3 regions of the Rhizobium sp. rho-13.1 genome follow, and region 2 is predicted to be linked to each of the others. Evidence: predicted binding sites of a transcription regulator. Region 2 holds the regulator's gene; each other region holds the start of a gene.
The links. Region 2 encodes LexA, which represses DNA repair genes until DNA is damaged. Its sites were predicted from a motif close to TGTTCNNNNTGTGTTCNG; they were not measured.
Positions count from the first base shown of each region.

Region 1 (5,869 bases), on a different contig from region 2:
GCCGCCACAGCAATACCGGCTTCGGCGGCTCGGCAGCGACCGCGTCGACTGGAGCGCCTTCGGCCGCAGCTTTTGACGGAGCCACATCGGTAACGGCAGCCTCTGCTGCGCTTTCAGGCGCAACGTCTTTGGCGGCTTCCGGCTCGGCAACAGGAGCATCTTCCGAAACCGCTGCGGACACTTCCGCGACTGTTTCCGCGACGGCCTCTGACTGGGTCGCCACGGCAGCTTCGGCTTCAGCTGTCTCTGGGTGCGGCGTAGAGGATCCGTCGACTGGTGCCAATACGTTTGTCGCAGCGACTGGCGTAGCGTCCTGCTTGCTGAGGTGAATTGCAGCTTCTTCGGCCGGCACGGCATCGGCGCGATAGCCGAGGCCCTTCAGGATCTCTTCCATATCGTCGAGCGTAGCACCAAGAATGGACAGCATCGCCGTCGTCGTTGTGAAGCGCCGGCCATCATAGGCACCGTCCGGACGGGAAGGCTGGCCGGGCTTCCACTGCAGCAGCGGCCGGATAAGATCGGCAAGGCGCTCGAGAATGTCGATGCGCACGGCACGCTTGCCAAGGAAACGGAAGCCGGCGAGCTTGTAGAAGGTGCGCTCATAGGTCGAATCCGTGACCACGGATGTGCGGCCGGCAGCCAGGACCGGGATGAGATCGCCATAGCCCGGCTTGTCGATGCCGTCGTTTTTCAGCGCCCAGAGCAGGGTGATGAGCTCAGCCGGAGCCGGCTTCAGCAATGCTGGAACGAAAATATGATAGGCGCCGAAGCGGATGCCATAGCGGCGCATCGAGGCGCGCGCATCCTGGTCCAGCGACTTCACTTCTTCCGTGACATCGCGGCGGGACAGCACGCCGAGGTTCTCGACGACCTGGAAAGCCAGACCCTTGGCAAGGCCTTGCAGGTCTTCAGCGCGAGAGAGGTCGTCGAGCGGCTTCAGCACCGTCGAAATGTGATGATTGACGAAGCGCTCGATGCGGGCGGCAACATGTTCGCGCGCATGGCCGGTCAGCTGCTCGTCGGCAAGCAGGATGACGCGTGGGCGCATGATATGGTCGCTGCCGGTAAGCCGCGCCACGGGGTCGCCGAGCCAGCGCACCGAACCATCGGAGCCGATCGCCAGATCGCCGTTGCCTGCCGCATGAATGCGGGCAGCGCGCGCCTCGAATTCCAGACCCAGCGCTTTGAGCGACGCGTTCTGCACGGCTTTGGCGTCGGGACCGTCAGTCCCGCCGATAGGAGAGAACCGGAACCCGGTCAACTGCCCGACATGATGCCCTTCGACGAAGACATCTCCATTTACACTGATTTCAGCTTCCAGCATTGCATTCTCTCTCAGGCGCTTCATGAGCACAGATGTCCTGCGATCAACAAAGCGGTTCGTCAACCTTTCATGTAACGCGTCGGACAATCGATCTTCGATTTCCCGCGTCTTTTCTTGCCAGTGTGTCGGATCGGCAAGCCAACCGGGCCGATTCGAAACATAGGTCCAAGTTCTTATCTGCGCGATTCGCGCCGAAAGCGTGTCTATCTCGCCATCGGTCCGGTCGGCGCGCCGGACTTGCTCGGCCATGAAATCCTCGTTCACCGTGCCATGTTGCACGAGATCGGAAAACAGGGACGAAATCAAATCGGCATGTTGGGCCGGTGTGATACGCCGATAATCCGGCAATGCACAGGCTTCCCATAATTTTTCTACATTCGCCCGGCCGACGGCGAGGCGCGCAACCTCCGGATAACCGGTCAGTTGCTCCAAAGCCTGCTGGTCGACGGAAGGCAACGAACGTGTCAGCCCATGGATGCGCGGCGGCGCATCGAGGCTGAGCTTCAGCGCGGCGACGGAGGAAAAGTCGAGATCCTTCGTGCGCCATTGCAACACTTTGACGTTGTCGAACTGGTGGCTCTCGATGCGGCGAACGAGATCGGCATCGAAGGGATCGACCTGGCCGGTAACACCGAACGTCCCGTCGCGCAGATGGCGACCGGCACGGCCGGCAATCTGCCCGAGTTCACCAGGATTGAGATGACGGAACTGGTAGCCATCGAATTTCCTGTCCTGGGCAAACGCGACGTGATCGACATCAAGATTGAGGCCCATGCCGATGGCATCGGTAGCGACGAGGTATTCGACATCGCCGTTCTGGTAAAGCTCGACCTGGGCATTGCGCGTGCGTGGGCTTAGGGCACCGAGGACCACGGCCGCCCCGCCGCGCTGGCGACGGATCAGTTCGGCAATGGCGTAGACCTCATCCGCTGAAAACGCGACGATGGCGCTACGCTGCGGCAGCCGGGTAATCTTCTTCTGGCCGGCATAGGCAAGATGGGAAAGCCTTGGCCGCTCGACAACGGTAATTCCCGGCAACAGATGCTCCAGGATCGGCCGCATGGTGCCCGCGCCGAGAAGCAATGTCTCGTCGCGGCCGCGCAGATGCAGGATACGATCAGTGAAGATATGACCGCGCTCGAGATCGCCGGCGAGTTGCACCTCGTCGATGGCAACGAAAGAGGCCCGCGTCTCGCGCGGCATCGCCTCGACAGTGCAGACGGAGTAACAGGCGTTAGGCGGGGCGATCTTTTCTTCGCCGGTAAACAGCGCAACGTTCTTGATACCGACTTTCTCGACAAGCCGCGTGTAGACCTCGCGCGCCAGAAGCCGCAGCGGAAGGCCGATCATGCCATTGCCGTGCGCGACCATGCGCTCGATGGCGTAATGGGTCTTGCCGGTATTTGTCGGTCCGAGCACCGCGGTTACACCGCGACCGCTCAAAATCATGGGCTGCGAAGTCAGGGTCATTGGTCCATGCGAAGATGAGGCGCAGCAGCCTTCAGGGTCAGGAACGCTTGTTGTAAGCTTCCCCACAGATGACCAGCCTAGGTGGCAAAGGCAAGGCCCGGAAGGCAAAACAATTTTTTAGACACCCGGATAATACTGGTCATTTGCCACAGACGGGAAGCAAAGTGGCCTCGGACGACCTGCGGGAGCGGTTTGGAACGCCCCCGGAACAAAGAGGCTACGAATCGCTGACTCGCCCGGATTCATGATCCGTTCACGCCTAGATATCGTCACTACGCCGGCCAAAAGCACCAGATGATGAATCGTCGTCGGCGCCGACGTGACAGCATCTTCAGGGCGAGAGCAGCATCCAGCCATGAAAAACCGCTGAGCCGGCTATAAAATCTCCCCAATAAGCCATTGTCCCAAATAATCGAGATAGTTGGCGGGAACAACTTTATGTGAGCCGCGTTTATGGCATCAGCAAACAAATGCTTTCGAAGTGAAGGGAACTGACCATGCTCGGCACGATACTGCTCGTCGTACTCGTATTGCTCCTGGTGGGCGCACTGCCAAACTGGGGCTACAGCAGCAGCTGGGGTTATGGTCCTTCTGGTGGCCTTGGTCTCATCGTCGTCATCATTCTGGTGCTCGTCCTGATGGGGCGGATTTAATTCGTAATTTGTGCTAGACCAATATGGTCTATTATCTAGGGAGCAAGACATGAAAAAACTGATTATCGCAGTTGCACTCATCGGCACACTCGCATCGTGCACGCCGGAAGAGCGCGGCACAGCCATTGGTGCAGGCACCGGTGCCGTCATCGGTGGTGCCGTCACCAATAGCTGGGGCGGTGCTGCTGTCGGCGCCGTTGCAGGCGGCCTCGTCGGTAACCTGATCGGCCACTCGGAACGTCGTGGCTACTGCATCTATCGCGACCGTTATGGCCAGCGCTACGAAGCACGTTGCCGCTAAGCTTCGGCATGAAGTTGGAATTGGGCGCTTCGGCGCCCTTTTTCATGCCGTCAACACACTGTTGACGATGACGTGAACTTCAACCCCTTTCAATTCGGTGTTGCTGTACCGATATTGATGGAACGCGAGCAATATTGTTTGAGCCGGGCTACCGGGTGCTCGCCGAAAGGATCGACTTTTCCATGGTTGAACTCGTCACATATATCGCTGCTTTGGGTGTCATCGCTGCCGCTGCCGTTACCTCGACCGTTGCCGTGCGGGCGGCCCAGCGCAAGGAGCAAAGCCGGGTGCTCGTGCCTGTTCGCTCGCGCCCGCGGAATGCACGCCGCTAGCTCGCCACTTCATAGACGAAGATAAATCCGTCAGACGAAAAGCTGGCCGCCATTTGCCGTGATCGTGGAGCCGGTGATGAACCCGGCGTCATCGGCAACGAGGAATACGACGCAACGGGCAACTTCTTCCGGCTCCCCCAGCCTGCCAACCGGAATTTGCGGCAGGATATAACCGTTCATTACCTTTTCCGGCACCGACAGCACCATCTCCGTGCCGATATAGCCAGGGCAGATCGCATTGACGGTAATGTTCTTGGCAGCGCCTTCTTGCGCCAGCGCCTTGGTAAAGCCGATATCCCCCGCCTTTGCGGCCGAATAGTTGGCTTGGCCCATCTGGCCTTTCTGGCCATTGATCGACGAGATATTGACGACCCGCCCAAAATTTCTCTCCCGCATGCCCGCCCACACATGGTGCGTCATGTTGAAAAGACCGTTCAGGTTCGTATTCACCACCTCATGCCACTGCTGCGGCGTCATCTTGTGGAACATCGCATCGCGGGTGATGCCGGCGTTGTTGACCAGGATCTCCACCGGGCCGACGTCAGCCTCGACCTGGGCAATGCCCTTGCCGCAAGCCTCGTAGTCCGTGACGTCCCAGCGATAGACGGCAATGCCCGTCACGCTGTTAAAGGCTTCGGCTCTTTCATCGTTGCCGGCATAGGTCGCGACGACCCGATAGCCGGCATTGTGCAACGCCATGGAAATGGCGGCGCCGATGCCGCGGGTGCCCCCGGTGATGAGTGCTACTCTGCTCATAGTCCGTTCCCCAGTGCCGCTGCCTACCACGCAGCCCGCAGACCCCATGGCAGACTGTTTAAAACGCCTCGATACACATGGCTACCCCCATGCCGCCGCCAATACACAGGGTCGCAAGACCCTTACGTGCACCGCGCCGCTTCATCTCGAACAACAAAGTGGTCAGAATACGGGCGCCCGATGCGCCAATCGGGTGACCGATGGCAATCGCCCCGCCGTTGACATTGACGATGGCGGGATCGAAGCCCAGTTCGCGGCTGATCGCGCAGGCCTGTGCCGCGAAGGCCTCGTTGGCCTCCACGAGGTCGAGGTCGCCAACCGTCCAGCCAGCTTTTTCCAGCGCCTTCCGCGAGGCCGGAATGGGGCCGGTGCCCATGATTTGCGGATCCACGCCCGCGGTTGCCCAGGAAACGATCCGGCCCAGTGGACGGATTCCACGACGTTCGGCTTCCCCCTCGCTCATCAGCACCGTTGCGGCAGCACCGTCGTTTAGCCCGGATGCGTTGCCGGCGGTAACCGTCCCCTCTTTGTCGAACACAGGACGGAGCCGCGCCATGCCCTCCAGCGTCGATCCGTGGCGGATGTACTCGTCGCTATCGACGGTCACGTCGCCCTTACGGCCGGCGATTGTGAAGGCCACGATCTCATCCCTGAAACGTCCGGCCTGCTGGGCTGCCTCGGCCTTGTTCTGGGAAGCGACGGCAAAGGTATCCTGGTCATCGCGGGACAGCTCAAACTGCTTGGCGACGTTTTCGGCGGTGATACCCATGTGATAGCCGTAGAATGCGTCGGTCAGGCCATCCTTGATCATCGTATCGACCATGGTCATGTCGCCCATCTTGGTGCCCGCGCGCAGGTGGGCCGCGTGCGGCGCCATCGACATGGACTCCTGGCCGCCGGCCACGATAATTTTCGCATCGCCAAGCGCAATCTGCTGCATGCCAAGCGCCACGGCCCGCAGGCCCGAGCCGCAAAGCTGGTTCACGCTCCAGGCCGTCGCCTCCTGCGGCACGCCCGCCTTCATCGCAGCCTG
Region 1 covers NZ_SCFL01000003.1:134,806-140,674, reverse strand. The annotation lists gene EQW76_RS11890 (helicase-related protein) at 1-2,794, opposite strand, end outside; gene EQW76_RS11885 (DUF3309 family protein) at 3,292-3,447, shown strand; gene EQW76_RS11880 (YMGG-like glycine zipper-containing protein) at 3,497-3,748, shown strand; gene EQW76_RS29035 (hypothetical protein) at 3,931-4,080, shown strand; gene phbB (acetoacetyl-CoA reductase) at 4,111-4,836, opposite strand; gene EQW76_RS11870 (acetyl-CoA C-acetyltransferase) at 4,895-5,869, opposite strand, start outside.
Region 1: the regulator LexA is predicted to act here: its motif matches at 2,999-3,016, upstream of EQW76_RS11890 (helicase-related protein).

Region 2 (5,869 bases):
GCCGGAAACGACGGATGCCCTAAGGGTGTCCGGCCTCGCCCATATCATCGCCATCTCGGGACTGAATATGGCTTTGTCGGCCGGTATCTTCTATGTCGGCCTCCGGCATGTACTGAGCCTGTTTCCCGGATTGGCGCAGGCTTTTCCGACCAAGAAAATTGCAGCCGTCGGTGCGCTGATCACCGTCACCGCCTATTATTTCATTTCCGGCTTCGGGGTATCGGCCGAACGGGCCTTCATCATGATGGCGATCATGCTGGTCGCGGTGCTGTTCGACAGACCATCCTTCAGCCTGCGCAATGTCGCCCTATCGGCCATCGCCATCCTGGTGCTCTCGCCGTCGCAGATCCTCGGCCCGAGTTTCCAGATGTCCTATGCGGCGACCATCGCCCTTGTATCCGGCTATTCGCTATGGAAGGGACGTCCGCCCCGCGAGCGGCGGTTTGCCGCTTTCCGGGCACCGATGCCGGTGCGGGCGGTCAGCCGCTTCTTCACAGGCGTCGCCATGACATCGTTCATCGGCGGCGCGTCGACGGCGATCTTTTCGATTGAGCATTTTCACAGGCTGGCGACCTATGGCCTCGTTGCCAACCTTGCCGCCATGCCGGTGGTGTCATTCATCGTCATGCCGATCGGCATGCTTGCCATGCTGATGATGCCTTTCGGCCTAGACGGCGTATTCTGGCTAGTCACCGGGTGGGGACTCGATATCGTCATGGTCATCGCAAAGACGGTGGCGGCATGGGGTGGCAATGTGCCCTTCGCGCGCCTGCCTGCCGGACTTTTCCCGACCATTATTGCCGGCTTCCTGCTGATGACGGTGCTGCGGACGCCTATGCGCCATGCCGGCGCGTTGCTGATTGCAGCCTCGGTGACCTTCGCCGCCTTCCAACCGTCTCTCCAGAAATCGGAACTGCTGATTTCGGAGGATGGCGAACTCGTCGCCCTGTTCCGGCAGGGGCGCCTCGAGCGCAACCGCGAACGCCCCCCGGATTTTATCTATCAGCAATGGAAGCGAGCCCTGCTGGTGTCAGAGGATACGCCGCCGCAAATGCTGCCGCCGGACAACTCGACCCCGTCCCATTCCGTTCGTGGCCGCCCCTCGACCCGTATGGATGCGGAGCATCAGGCCACATTGCGGTCAGCAATGGAAACTGCTCTGGACAATGCGGTCGACGGCGGGTTTGCCTGCCATGGTCGCGATTGGTGCGTTGCCATGCTCGAGACGGGCGCGATGCTGGTGACTATCTCCGACGCGGCTTATCTGGGGCCGGCCTGCGATACCGCCGACATTGTCATCACGCCGGTCAAACTTCGCCTTGATCGCTGTCGGTCCGGTGCAGTGCTCTACACCGGCGCTTCGTTACGCAAAACAGGTTCCATAGAGGTCAACTTAAGCTCTCCTAAGCCAGAGTTCATCACCGCGTTCAGCGCCCTTGACCGTCCATGGGAGAGGCATCGAGCCTACGACTGGCGAAAGCCCGCTTTCACCGGTACCGACGCCACGTCACCGGTCAGTGATACCGGCGGATGAGGCCGACAAGCCGCCCCTGGATCTTCACCCTGTCCGGGCCGAAGATGCGGGTCTCGTAGGCCGGGTTGGCTGCCTCGAGTGCAATGGAGGCACCTTTGCGGCGAAAGCGCTTGAGCGTGGCCTCCTCGTCATCGACGAGGGCGACGATGATGTCGCCGGGGCTCGCCGTACTGGCATTTCGGATGATCACCGTATCGCCGTCGAAGATGCCGGCCTCGATCATCGAATCGCCTCGCACCTCGAGCGCGTAATGCTCGCCGGCGCCGACCATGTCGGCTGGAACCATGATGTCGTGGGTGTTGTTCTGGATCGCGGCAATGGGAACACCGGCAGCGATTCGGCCCATGACCGGCAGCGAGACGGAGCCGCTGCGGTCGTCGACTGCGGGCTTTGTCGGCGCTGCGGCAACAGCCGGCGTCTTGCCAAGGCTGCCTTCGATGACGCTCGGCGAAAAGCCGCGCCGTGGCTGCGCATTCGGGTTATAGGCCTCGGGAAGCTTGATGACCTCGATGGCACGCGCCCGGTTCGGCAGGCGGCGAATGAAGCCGCGTTCCTCCAGCGCCGTGATCAGCCGATGGATGCCTGATTTCGACGCCAGATCCAGCGCATCCTTCATTTCATCGAAAGAAGGCGGCACGCCGGACTCTTTCATTCGTTCGTGAATGAAGAGAAGCAGTTCCTGTTGCTTGCGCGTCAACATCGTTTTTCGTGCTCCAAGTGCGAAACAAAGCCAGAACGGACACTATCTGTTCCATATGTGTTCCGCAAGTGACTAAATCTTTGTGAACGCCGTTGGAATAATCGCGTTTTTGGAAGATCATGTCGCGCTGCGGTCGCTGACGGCTTCGCAGGGTGGAGACAAACCATGACAGCAGCCTACCCGATCGACCATCTGGTCCTGCCGACCTGTGATATAGCCTCTGCGCGCCAGCGGCTGAGCAAGGTCGGCTTCACTGTCGCTGCCGATGCACGGCATCCCTTTGGTACTGAAAATGCTTGCGTTTTCTTTGCCGACAAGACCTATCTCGAGCCACTCGGCATTGCCAGTCTCTCGGAGTGCGAGGCGTCGGCGCTGGCCGGCAATGTCTTCGTCGCGCGCGACCAGGCTTTCCGGTTTCGCGTCGGCGACGATGGTTTTTCCTCCATTGCCTTCGCAACCGGCAATGCTGAAAGCGACCAGCAGCGCTTTCTCGACAGCGGGGTCTCGGGCGGCAAGATCCTCGAGTTCGAAAGGCCGTTGCGCATGCCGGACGGGTCCGAATCGATCGCCGGCTTTCGACTTGCCTTCGCTGCAGATTTGCGTGCCCCGGATTTCTTCGTTTTCACCTGCGAGCGCATCAATGCGATGCCGACGGATCGCAGCGCGCTGGAGAGGCATCCGAACGGCGTTCTCGGCATTTCGCGCATTGTACTGTCCTCCGCCAGTCCGGAGGCGTTTTCCGGGCTCATCAGCGAAGTTGGCAATGGTGCCGCAATCGCTCCGCATTCCTTTGGCATCACAGCATCGTCGGCCAATGTGGAAATCGACATCTTGAGCGGCGAGGGGATGGAGGCCTTCTATGAGGTGGCGCCATCCGGTGAAGATCCGGGCCTGCGGGGGCGGGCAATCGTCTTTGCCGTTCGCGATCTTTCCGTGACAGAAGCGCATTTGGCTGGTAACGGCGTGACCTACACACGCAAGAGCAACACTATTCTGGTGAAGGCCGCTCCCGGGCAGGGGGCATTGTTTGCCTTCGAGGAGACAGCATGAGCCATTCGACAAATTCGGACGTGGTCGCCGGCGAAGGCCCCGGCAAGGTCACTTTCTCCAACAGCAAGCGCCTCTCGCTGATTGCCGGTCCCTGCCAGATGGAGAGCCGCGACCATGCCTTCACGATAGCCGGCAAGCTCAAGGAACTCTGCGCCTCGCTCGGTATCGGGCTCGTCTACAAGTCGTCCTTCGACAAGGCCAACCGCACATCCCTGTCCGCCCAGCGCGGCCTTGGGCTGGAAGCGGCTCTGGAGATCTTCGCCGATCTGAAGCAGGAATACGGTTTCCCGGTGCTCACCGACATCCACACGGAAGAGCAGTGCGCGCTTGTCGCCAAGACCGTGGATGTCCTGCAGATCCCGGCTTTCCTGTCGCGCCAGACCGATCTTCTGGTCGCTGCCGCCAAGACCGGCCGCATCATCAACGTCAAGAAGGGTCAGTTCCTCGCCCCCTGGGACATGAAGAACGTGCTGGCCAAGCTTAACGACAGCGGAAACCCGAATATCCTGCTCTGCGAACGCGGAGCCTCCTTCGGCTACAATACGCTGGTCTCCGATATGCGCTCGCTGCCGATCATGGCGGCGATGGGCGCTCCGGTGATCTTCGATGCTACCCACTCCGTGCAGCAGCCCGGTGGCCAGGGCGCATCGTCAGGCGGCCAGCGCGAATTCGTGGAAACCCTTGCCCGCGCGGCCGTTGCCGTCGGCGTCGCCGGCGTCTTTATCGAAACCCACGAGGATCCCGACCATGCGCCGTCCGATGGCCCCAACATGGTGCATCTGAAAGACATGCCGCAGCTGCTCGAAAAGCTACTGGCATTCGACGCCATCGCCAAGGCCTAGCATCTGCGGGAGCGTTCAACAGGCTGACATGATCTTGGTTTAGTCGGCTATGACGTTCCCTCATTCGAAGCGCGTGATGGCATTGTAATTGTCACGCCTTCGATTTAGAGATTTCAATCGATTATAACCAGCGAGCAGGAACCAGCCATGACCGCAATCACCGACATTATCGCCCGCGAGATTCTCGACAGCCGCGGCAACCCGACTGTCGAAGTCGACGTATATCTGGAAGACGGCAGCATGGGTCGCGCCGCAGTCCCGTCGGGCGCCTCGACAGGTGCCCACGAGGCAGTCGAATTGCGCGATGGTGGCTCGCGTTACCACGGCAAGGGCGTCGAAAAGGCTGTAGAAGCCGTCGATACCGAGATTTTTGAGGCCATCGGCGGTCTCGATGCTGAAAACCAGATCCAGATCGACAACCTGATGATTGAGCTGGATGGCACGGCCAACAAGTCCCGCCTCGGCGCCAACGCCATCCTCGGTGTATCGCTCGCCGTCGCCAAGGCCGCTGCCCAGAGCGCCGACTTGCCGCTCTATCGCTACGTCGGCGGCGCTTATGCCAGCCTTCTGCCTGTGCCGATGATGAACATCATCAACGGCGGTGCCCACGCCGACAACCCGATCGACTTCCAGGAATTCATGATTCTCCCCGTCGGTGCAGAAACCTTCTCCGATGCCGTCCGCATGGGCTCCGAAGTTTTCCACGTGCTGAAGAAGGAGCTGTCGGCCCAGGGTCATAACACCAATGTCGGCGACGAAGGCGGTTTCGCACCGGGCCTGAAGAGCGCGCCGGAAGCCCTGGACTTCATCATGAAGTCGATCGAGAAGGCCGGCTATCGTCCCGGCGAAGACATCTACCTCGGCCTCGATTGCGCTGCGACCGAGTTCTTCAAGGACGGCAAGTACGTTCTCGAAGGCGAAGGCCGCACGCTGGAGCCGGGCGCCATGGCTGAATACCTTGCCGAACTCGCTGCCAAGTATCCGATCCTGTCGATCGAAGACGGCATGTCCGAAGACGATTGGGAAGGCTGGAAGACGCTGACCGAGCTTGCCGGCAAGACCACCCAGCTGGTTGGCGACGACCTTTTCGTCACCAACTCCTCGCGCCTTCGCGACGGCATCAAGATGGGCGTCGCCAACTCGATCCTCGTTAAGGTCAACCAGATCGGCACGCTGACCGAAACGCTCGACGCCGTCGAAACGGCCCACAAGGCCGGCTACACCGCCGTCATGTCGCACCGCTCCGGCGAAACCGAGGATTCGACGATTGCCGATCTCGCGGTCGCCACCAACTGCGGCCAGATCAAAACCGGCTCGCTGTCGCGCTCGGACCGTCTTGCCAAGTACAACCAGCTGATCCGCATCGAGGAAATGCTCGGTCCGCAGGCCCGCTACGCCGGCACGTCCATCCTGCGCGGCTGATACCAGACGCATCCGCTTTTCTACCAACCGCGCCTTCGGGCGCGGTTTTTTAGTCGATCTCGCAACACGGTCAACGGACGGTTAATCTCTGCCGTCTAGTGTCGCTCACACGGGTACAGCGTATGGGCAAACGGCATGTGGACAAAATATCATAAGAAGAAGCGGCTCGGTCACCTGGTTCTTCCAGCCATCACCGTCGCCTTCGTATCCTATTTCGGCTACCACTGCGTCCATGGCGACTACGGCCTGCGGGCGACCGAAGTCTTCGAGCAGCAGCGACTGGCCCGCTCCAAGGATCTGGCCGATCTCGTTGCTAAGCGA
Region 2 covers NZ_SCFL01000001.1:226,046-231,914, forward strand. The annotation lists gene EQW76_RS01345 (ComEC/Rec2 family competence protein) at 1-1,534, shown strand, start outside; gene lexA (transcriptional repressor LexA) at 1,515-2,234, opposite strand; gene EQW76_RS01355 (VOC family protein) at 2,400-3,284, shown strand; gene kdsA (3-deoxy-8-phosphooctulonate synthase) at 3,281-4,126, shown strand; gene eno (phosphopyruvate hydratase) at 4,274-5,548, shown strand; gene EQW76_RS01370 (septum formation initiator family protein) at 5,684-5,869, shown strand, end outside.

Region 3 (5,869 bases), 270 kb from region 2:
ACCGTCAGCACAACGGGGTCGCCGATCTTGATCGTGCCGGTTGCGACGGTCGCCACATGGGCAAACAACCCATCGCCGCGCTTCTGCGTATCGGACACGGTCAGCTTGACGCCCTCGCCGGCAATCACGCCCGTATCGCCCATCTGGCCGCCGGACTCGGCGTAGAAAGGCGTCTGGTTGACGACGATCTGCACCGTCTCGCCCTCGGCAGCGCTGTCTAGAGATACGCCATCGCGGACGATCGCCTGGATTACGCCTTCAGCGGTCTCGGTGTCGTAGCCCAGGAATTCCGTCGCGCCGTTCTTGTCCTTCAGTTCGAACCAGACGGTCTCCGTCGCCTTGTCGCCGGAGCCGGACCAATGGGAGCGGGCCTCGGCCTTCTGGCGGGCCATCGCATCGGTAAAGCTGCCGACGTCGACGGCGATGCCGCGCTCGCGCAGCGCATCCTGCGTCAGGTCAAGCGGGAAGCCGTAGGTGTCGTACAGCTTGAAGGCCGTCTCGCCATCGAGCATATCGCCCTTGCCCATGGTGGCGGTGGCGTCGGACAGCAGTGACAGACCACGGTCGAGGGTCTTGTGGAAGCGGTTTTCCTCGAGCTTCAGCGTTTCCGAAATCAGCGATTCCGCCCGCACCAGCTCCGGATAGGCGCGGCCCATTTCCTGCACCAGCGTCGGCAGCAGCTTGTACATCAGCGGATCGCGGGCACCGAGCAGCTGAGCATGGCGCATGGCGCGGCGCATGATCCGACGCAGCACATAGCCGCGACCTTCGTTTGACGGCAGCACGCCGTCGGCAATCAGGAAGGCCGACGAGCGCAGGTGATCGGCGATGACCCGGTGGCTGGCCCGGTTATCGCCGATAGCCATCACTCCGGTTGCTTCCTCGGAGGCCTCGATCAGCGCCCGGAAAAGATCGATGTCGTAATTGTCGTGCTTGCCCTGCAGCAGCGCCGCCACGCGCTCGAGGCCCATGCCGGTGTCGATCGACGGACGCGGCAGGTCGACCCGCTCGTCCTTTGAAAGCTGCTCGAACTGCATGAAGACGAGGTTCCAGATCTCGATGAACCGGTCGCCGTCTTCGTCGGCGGAACCGGGAGGCCCACCCCAGATATGGTCGCCATGATCGTAGAAGATTTCCGAACAAGGACCGCAAGGGCCGGTATCGCCCATCGCCCAGAAGTTGTCGCTGGTCGGAATGCGGATGATGCGGTCGTCGGACAGGCCGGCGATCTTCTTCCAGAGGTTAAAGGCATCGTCGTCCGTGTGGTAGACCGTCACCAGCAAGCGCTTGGCGTCGATATCGAATTCCTTGGTGATCAGGTTCCAGGCAAGCTCGATGGCCTGCTCCTTGAAATAATCGCCGAACGAGAAATTGCCGAGCATCTCGAAGAAGGTGTGATGGCGGGCGGTGTAGCCGACATTGTCGAGGTCGTTGTGCTTGCCGCCGGCGCGCACACATTTCTGTGCCGAGGACGCAGTCTTGTAAGGGCGCTGTTCCAGCCCCGTGAAAACGTTCTTGAACTGCACCATGCCGGCGTTGGTGAACATCAGCGTCGGATCATTGCGCGGCACGAGCGGGCTCGACGGAACGATCTCGTGCCCATTCGTCTTGAAGTAGTCGAGGAAGGTCGACCGGATTTCATTTACGCCGCTCATGCTATGCCCTTATCGCTGCCGTCGGCAGTCCCCATACAAAATCCACTGGCTTTTATCGCTCGCTCTCGATCCTGTCCAGCCGCACGAACGAAAGCGGCCGCACATCCCGAAAGACGTGCGGCCGACAGCTTGAACTTACCCTTCGACCTTGCGGCCGGTACCGTTACATATCGGCGGCAACGTCGCCGTCGTTGGCATCGGGACCGCCGTTCACCAGCAGCTTGTCGGCGATCAGGCCGGCACTCTGGCGCAGCATCGTCTCGATCTCCTTTGCCAGTTCCGGATTGTCGCGCAGGAAGATCTTGGCGTTCTCGCGACCCTGCCCGAGGCGCTGGCTGTTATAGGAGAACCAGGCACCGGACTTCTCGACGATGCCGGCCTTGACGCCGAGATCGACGAGTTCGCCGGTCTTCGAGACGCCTTCGCCATACATGATGTCGAACTCGACCTGCTTGAAGGGAGGCGCCATCTTGTTCTTGACGACCTTGACGCGCGTCTGGTTGCCGATGACCTCTTCGCGATCCTTGACCGCACCGATGCGGCGGATGTCGAGGCGGACCGAGGCGTAGAATTTCAGCGCGTTACCGCCGGTCGTCGTTTCCGGCGACCCGAACATCACGCCGATCTTCATGCGGATCTGGTTGATGAAGATGACCATCGTGTTCGACTTCGAGATCGACGCGGTCAGCTTGCGCAGCGCCTGGCTCATCAGGCGTGCTTGCAGGCCTGGCAGGCTGTCGCCCATTTCGCCTTCGATTTCAGCTCGCGGCGTCAAGGCCGCAACGGAGTCGATGACCAGAACGTCGATGGCGCCGGAGCGTACCAGCGTGTCTGTGATTTCGAGAGCCTGCTCGCCGGTGTCGGGCTGCGAGATCAGGAGGTTCTGGAGATCGACGCCGAGCTTGCGGGCATAGACCGGGTCGAGCGCATGTTCGGCGTCGACGAAGGCGCAGATGCCGCCCTTTTTCTGGGCTTCGGCAATGGTCTGCAGCGCCAGCGTCGTCTTGCCCGAGCTTTCCGGTCCATAGATCTCGACGATACGCCCCTTCGGCAATCCACCGATGCCAAGTGCGATATCGAGGCTCAAGGAGCCCGTGGATACTGTCTCGATCTCGACGATGCTTTCATTCGAGCCGAGCTTCATGATCGAGCCCTTGCCGAATGCCCTCTCGATCTGAGAGAGTGCGGCTTCGAGCGCCTTGCTTTTGTCCACCGATTTTTCCTCTACGAGCCGCAAACTATTCTGTGACATGAGATCCACCTTTAGGTTATTGAAGCCGCACAGGCAATGAAGCAGTTGATGTCGTTTTTGTACTTGATTTGTTCCGGTTCCGCAAGGGGCCTTCAAATAATTGAAACAAAAAGGTAAAATGACCTTTGTTCTATATTTGTTTTCCTTTTTTGCCGCAAAGACTTAGGCGATCCTCAGCAGGCTTTCTGGGGTTTGCAAATGCGGGTCGATTCGGCTCTTTCGAAATGACCGGGGCTGGGTATGTCTAAGCAAATTCTCGTGCTCGGCGGCGCTCACATCGACAGGCGTGGCCGCATCTTCGGAGAGACCGATCCAGGCGCCAGCAATCCGGGCGCTTGGTTCGAGGAACCGGGCGGCGGCGGCTTCAATGCGGCCCGCAATCTCGCCCGGCTTCACCATGACGTGCGGATGATCTCGCCTCGCGGCGGCGATGCTCTTGGCGACATGGTGGCGGCCGCCGCCCGCGAGGCTGGCGTCGACGACCGCCCGTTCGTCTTTCTCGATCGCACGACGCCGAGCTACACGGCGATCATCGAAAAAGACGGAAACCTGGTCATCGCGTTGGCCGATATGGAGCTCTACAAGCTCTTCAGCCCTCGCCGCCTGCTGATCCGCGCCATCCGCGATTCATTCGCATCGGCGGACCTCATTCTCTTCGACGCCAATCTGCCGGCCGAAACACTGGCTGCGATTGCCCGCAAGGCGGTCGATCTCGGCAAGCCGCTGGCAGCCATTGCCATCTCCCCGGCCAAGGTCGTGCGCCTCAAACCCTGCCTTGCCGATATCGACTATCTGTTTCTCAACCAGTCGGAAGCCGCAGCCCTCACCGGCAGCAGGCCGGACGATCCGCTGCAGTGGGTGAGCCAGTTGCAGGCCCTTGGTCTCAAGGGTGGCGTCATCACGCGAGGGCAGCAGCCTCTCGTCGCCTTTGACGGCCGCATCACCCTCACCTTGGAGCCGCCAGCTGTGGACGACGTCGCCGACGTCACTGGCGCCGGCGATTCGCTAGCGGCCGGGGTGCTTTCGGCGCTGATGGACGGTCTCGATCTCGCCGAGGCGGTGCGCCACGGCGCTGCAGCGGCCGCAATCACGGTTCAGTCGCCGTTTGCAACGGCCGCTAATCTGTCGCCGGAGCATCTTCGTCAGGTTCTCGCCCTTGTCGGCGCGCCCAAAATACTGTCATGAAGCCCCATCCCGCCCATCAAACCCGCAAATTCAGGTGGACAAGACCATGACCAAACCATTTTCCGCGCTGTTGCCGATCTCCTATTCAAGCGAAGTTGCCGCTGCCAAGGCACGCGGCGCACCGATCGTCGCGCTCGAATCGACGATCATCACCCATGGCATGCCCTATCCCGGCAACATCGACATGGCCCGCAGCGTCGAGGCGATCATCCGCGAGGAAGGCGCCGTCCCGGCCACCATTGCTGTCATCCACGGAACGTTGCACATCGGTCTTGAACCGGCCGAGCTCGAGAGCCTCGCCCAGACCACGGACGCGATGAAAGTATCGCGCGCCGACCTAGCCTTTGCAATTGCGGAGCGCCGCACCGGGGCAACCACGGTTGCAGCCACGATGATTGCGGCAGCCCGGGCTGGCATCAAGGTGTTTGCCACCGGCGGCATCGGTGGTGTGCATCGCGGCGCCGAGACCAGCTTCGATATCTCGGCCGACCTCGAGGAGCTGGCACGTACCGGCGTCATCGTTGTCTGCGCCGGCGCCAAGGCAATCCTCGATATCCCGAAGACGCTGGAAGTCCTGGAGACCCGTGGTGTTCCCGTCGTCACCTTCGGCAGCCCGGAATTCCCTGCCTTCTGGTCGCGTGCCTCCGGCCTGCCAAGCCCGCTGACGCTGAACAGCCCGGCGGCAATCGCCAATTTCCAGACTATGCGCGAGCAGCTGGGTATCGATGGCGGCATGCTGGTTGCCAATCCCGTGCCGGAGGAAGACCAGATCGAGCGCGAGGAAATGGAGATCTACATCGAGCGCGCGCTCGACAGCGCCGAGCGCGAGGAAGTGGTCGGCAAGGCCGTCACGCCCTACCTGCTCAGCACGATCTTCGACATCACTGGTGGCCGCAGCCTGAAAACCAACATCGCGCTGGTCGAAAACAATGCACGGCTCGCTGCCGAAATCGCCGTCGCTCTGGCGGATTAAGCAGAAACGTCGCGCACCGAAGCTGCCGCGCCGGTCTCCGGCGCGGTTTTTCGTTTCAGGACGCTAGCAGGAAACCTCCCGTGCCAGATATCTTACCTCTAGCCGACGCAGGGCCACGCGACAGCCGCATACCGCTGGCAGCCCTGATACTTGGCGGCGCTGCCATCGGTGGCTCACCGATTTTCGTACGCCTGTCTGAGGTGGGTCCGCTTGCCACGGCGTTCTGGCGTGTGGCGCTGGCGCTCCTGCCGCTACTTCTCGTCTCACTCGCCAGCCGCCGGAAGTCCGCTGTTCAACCGCGTAACCTGTCGGAATGCTTGATGCTGGTCCTGCCGGGGCTGTTCCTCGCCACGGATCTCGTCACCTGGCACCTCTCCATCCACATGACATCCGTTGCCAATGCGACGCTGCTTGCCAATCTGGCGCCGATTTTCGTCGCAGCCATCGGCTGGCTGTTCCTCGGCGCCCGGATCACCACACTTTTCCTGCTCGGGCTGGCAACGGCGCTGGTCGGCATCGTCACCCTGAAGGGCGGCCTTTCCGGTCTTGCCAACGGCGATCTCAGGGGAGATGGCCTGGCAACAGTCGCAGCGCTGTTCTACGCCGGATATATTCTGGTGATCGGCAGGCTCAGAACCCGGTTCGACACGCTGCAGATCATGGTCTGGAGCACGGCCGCCGCAACCATCTGTCTTTTCCCGGTGGCCCTCATGATCGAGGGCGTCATGCTGCCACCAAGCCTGTTCGGCTGGCTCATGCTGATCGGGCTGGCCTTCATCAGCCATGCCGGCGGCCAGGTGGCGA
Region 3 covers NZ_SCFL01000001.1:499,792-505,660, forward strand. The annotation lists gene alaS (alanine--tRNA ligase) at 1-1,655, opposite strand, end outside; gene recA (recombinase RecA) at 1,819-2,907, opposite strand; gene EQW76_RS02695 (carbohydrate kinase family protein) at 3,148-4,092, shown strand; gene EQW76_RS02700 (pseudouridine-5'-phosphate glycosidase) at 4,139-5,065, shown strand; gene EQW76_RS02705 (DMT family transporter) at 5,146-5,869, shown strand, end outside.
Region 3: the regulator LexA is predicted to act here: its motif matches at 3,034-3,051, upstream of recA (recombinase RecA).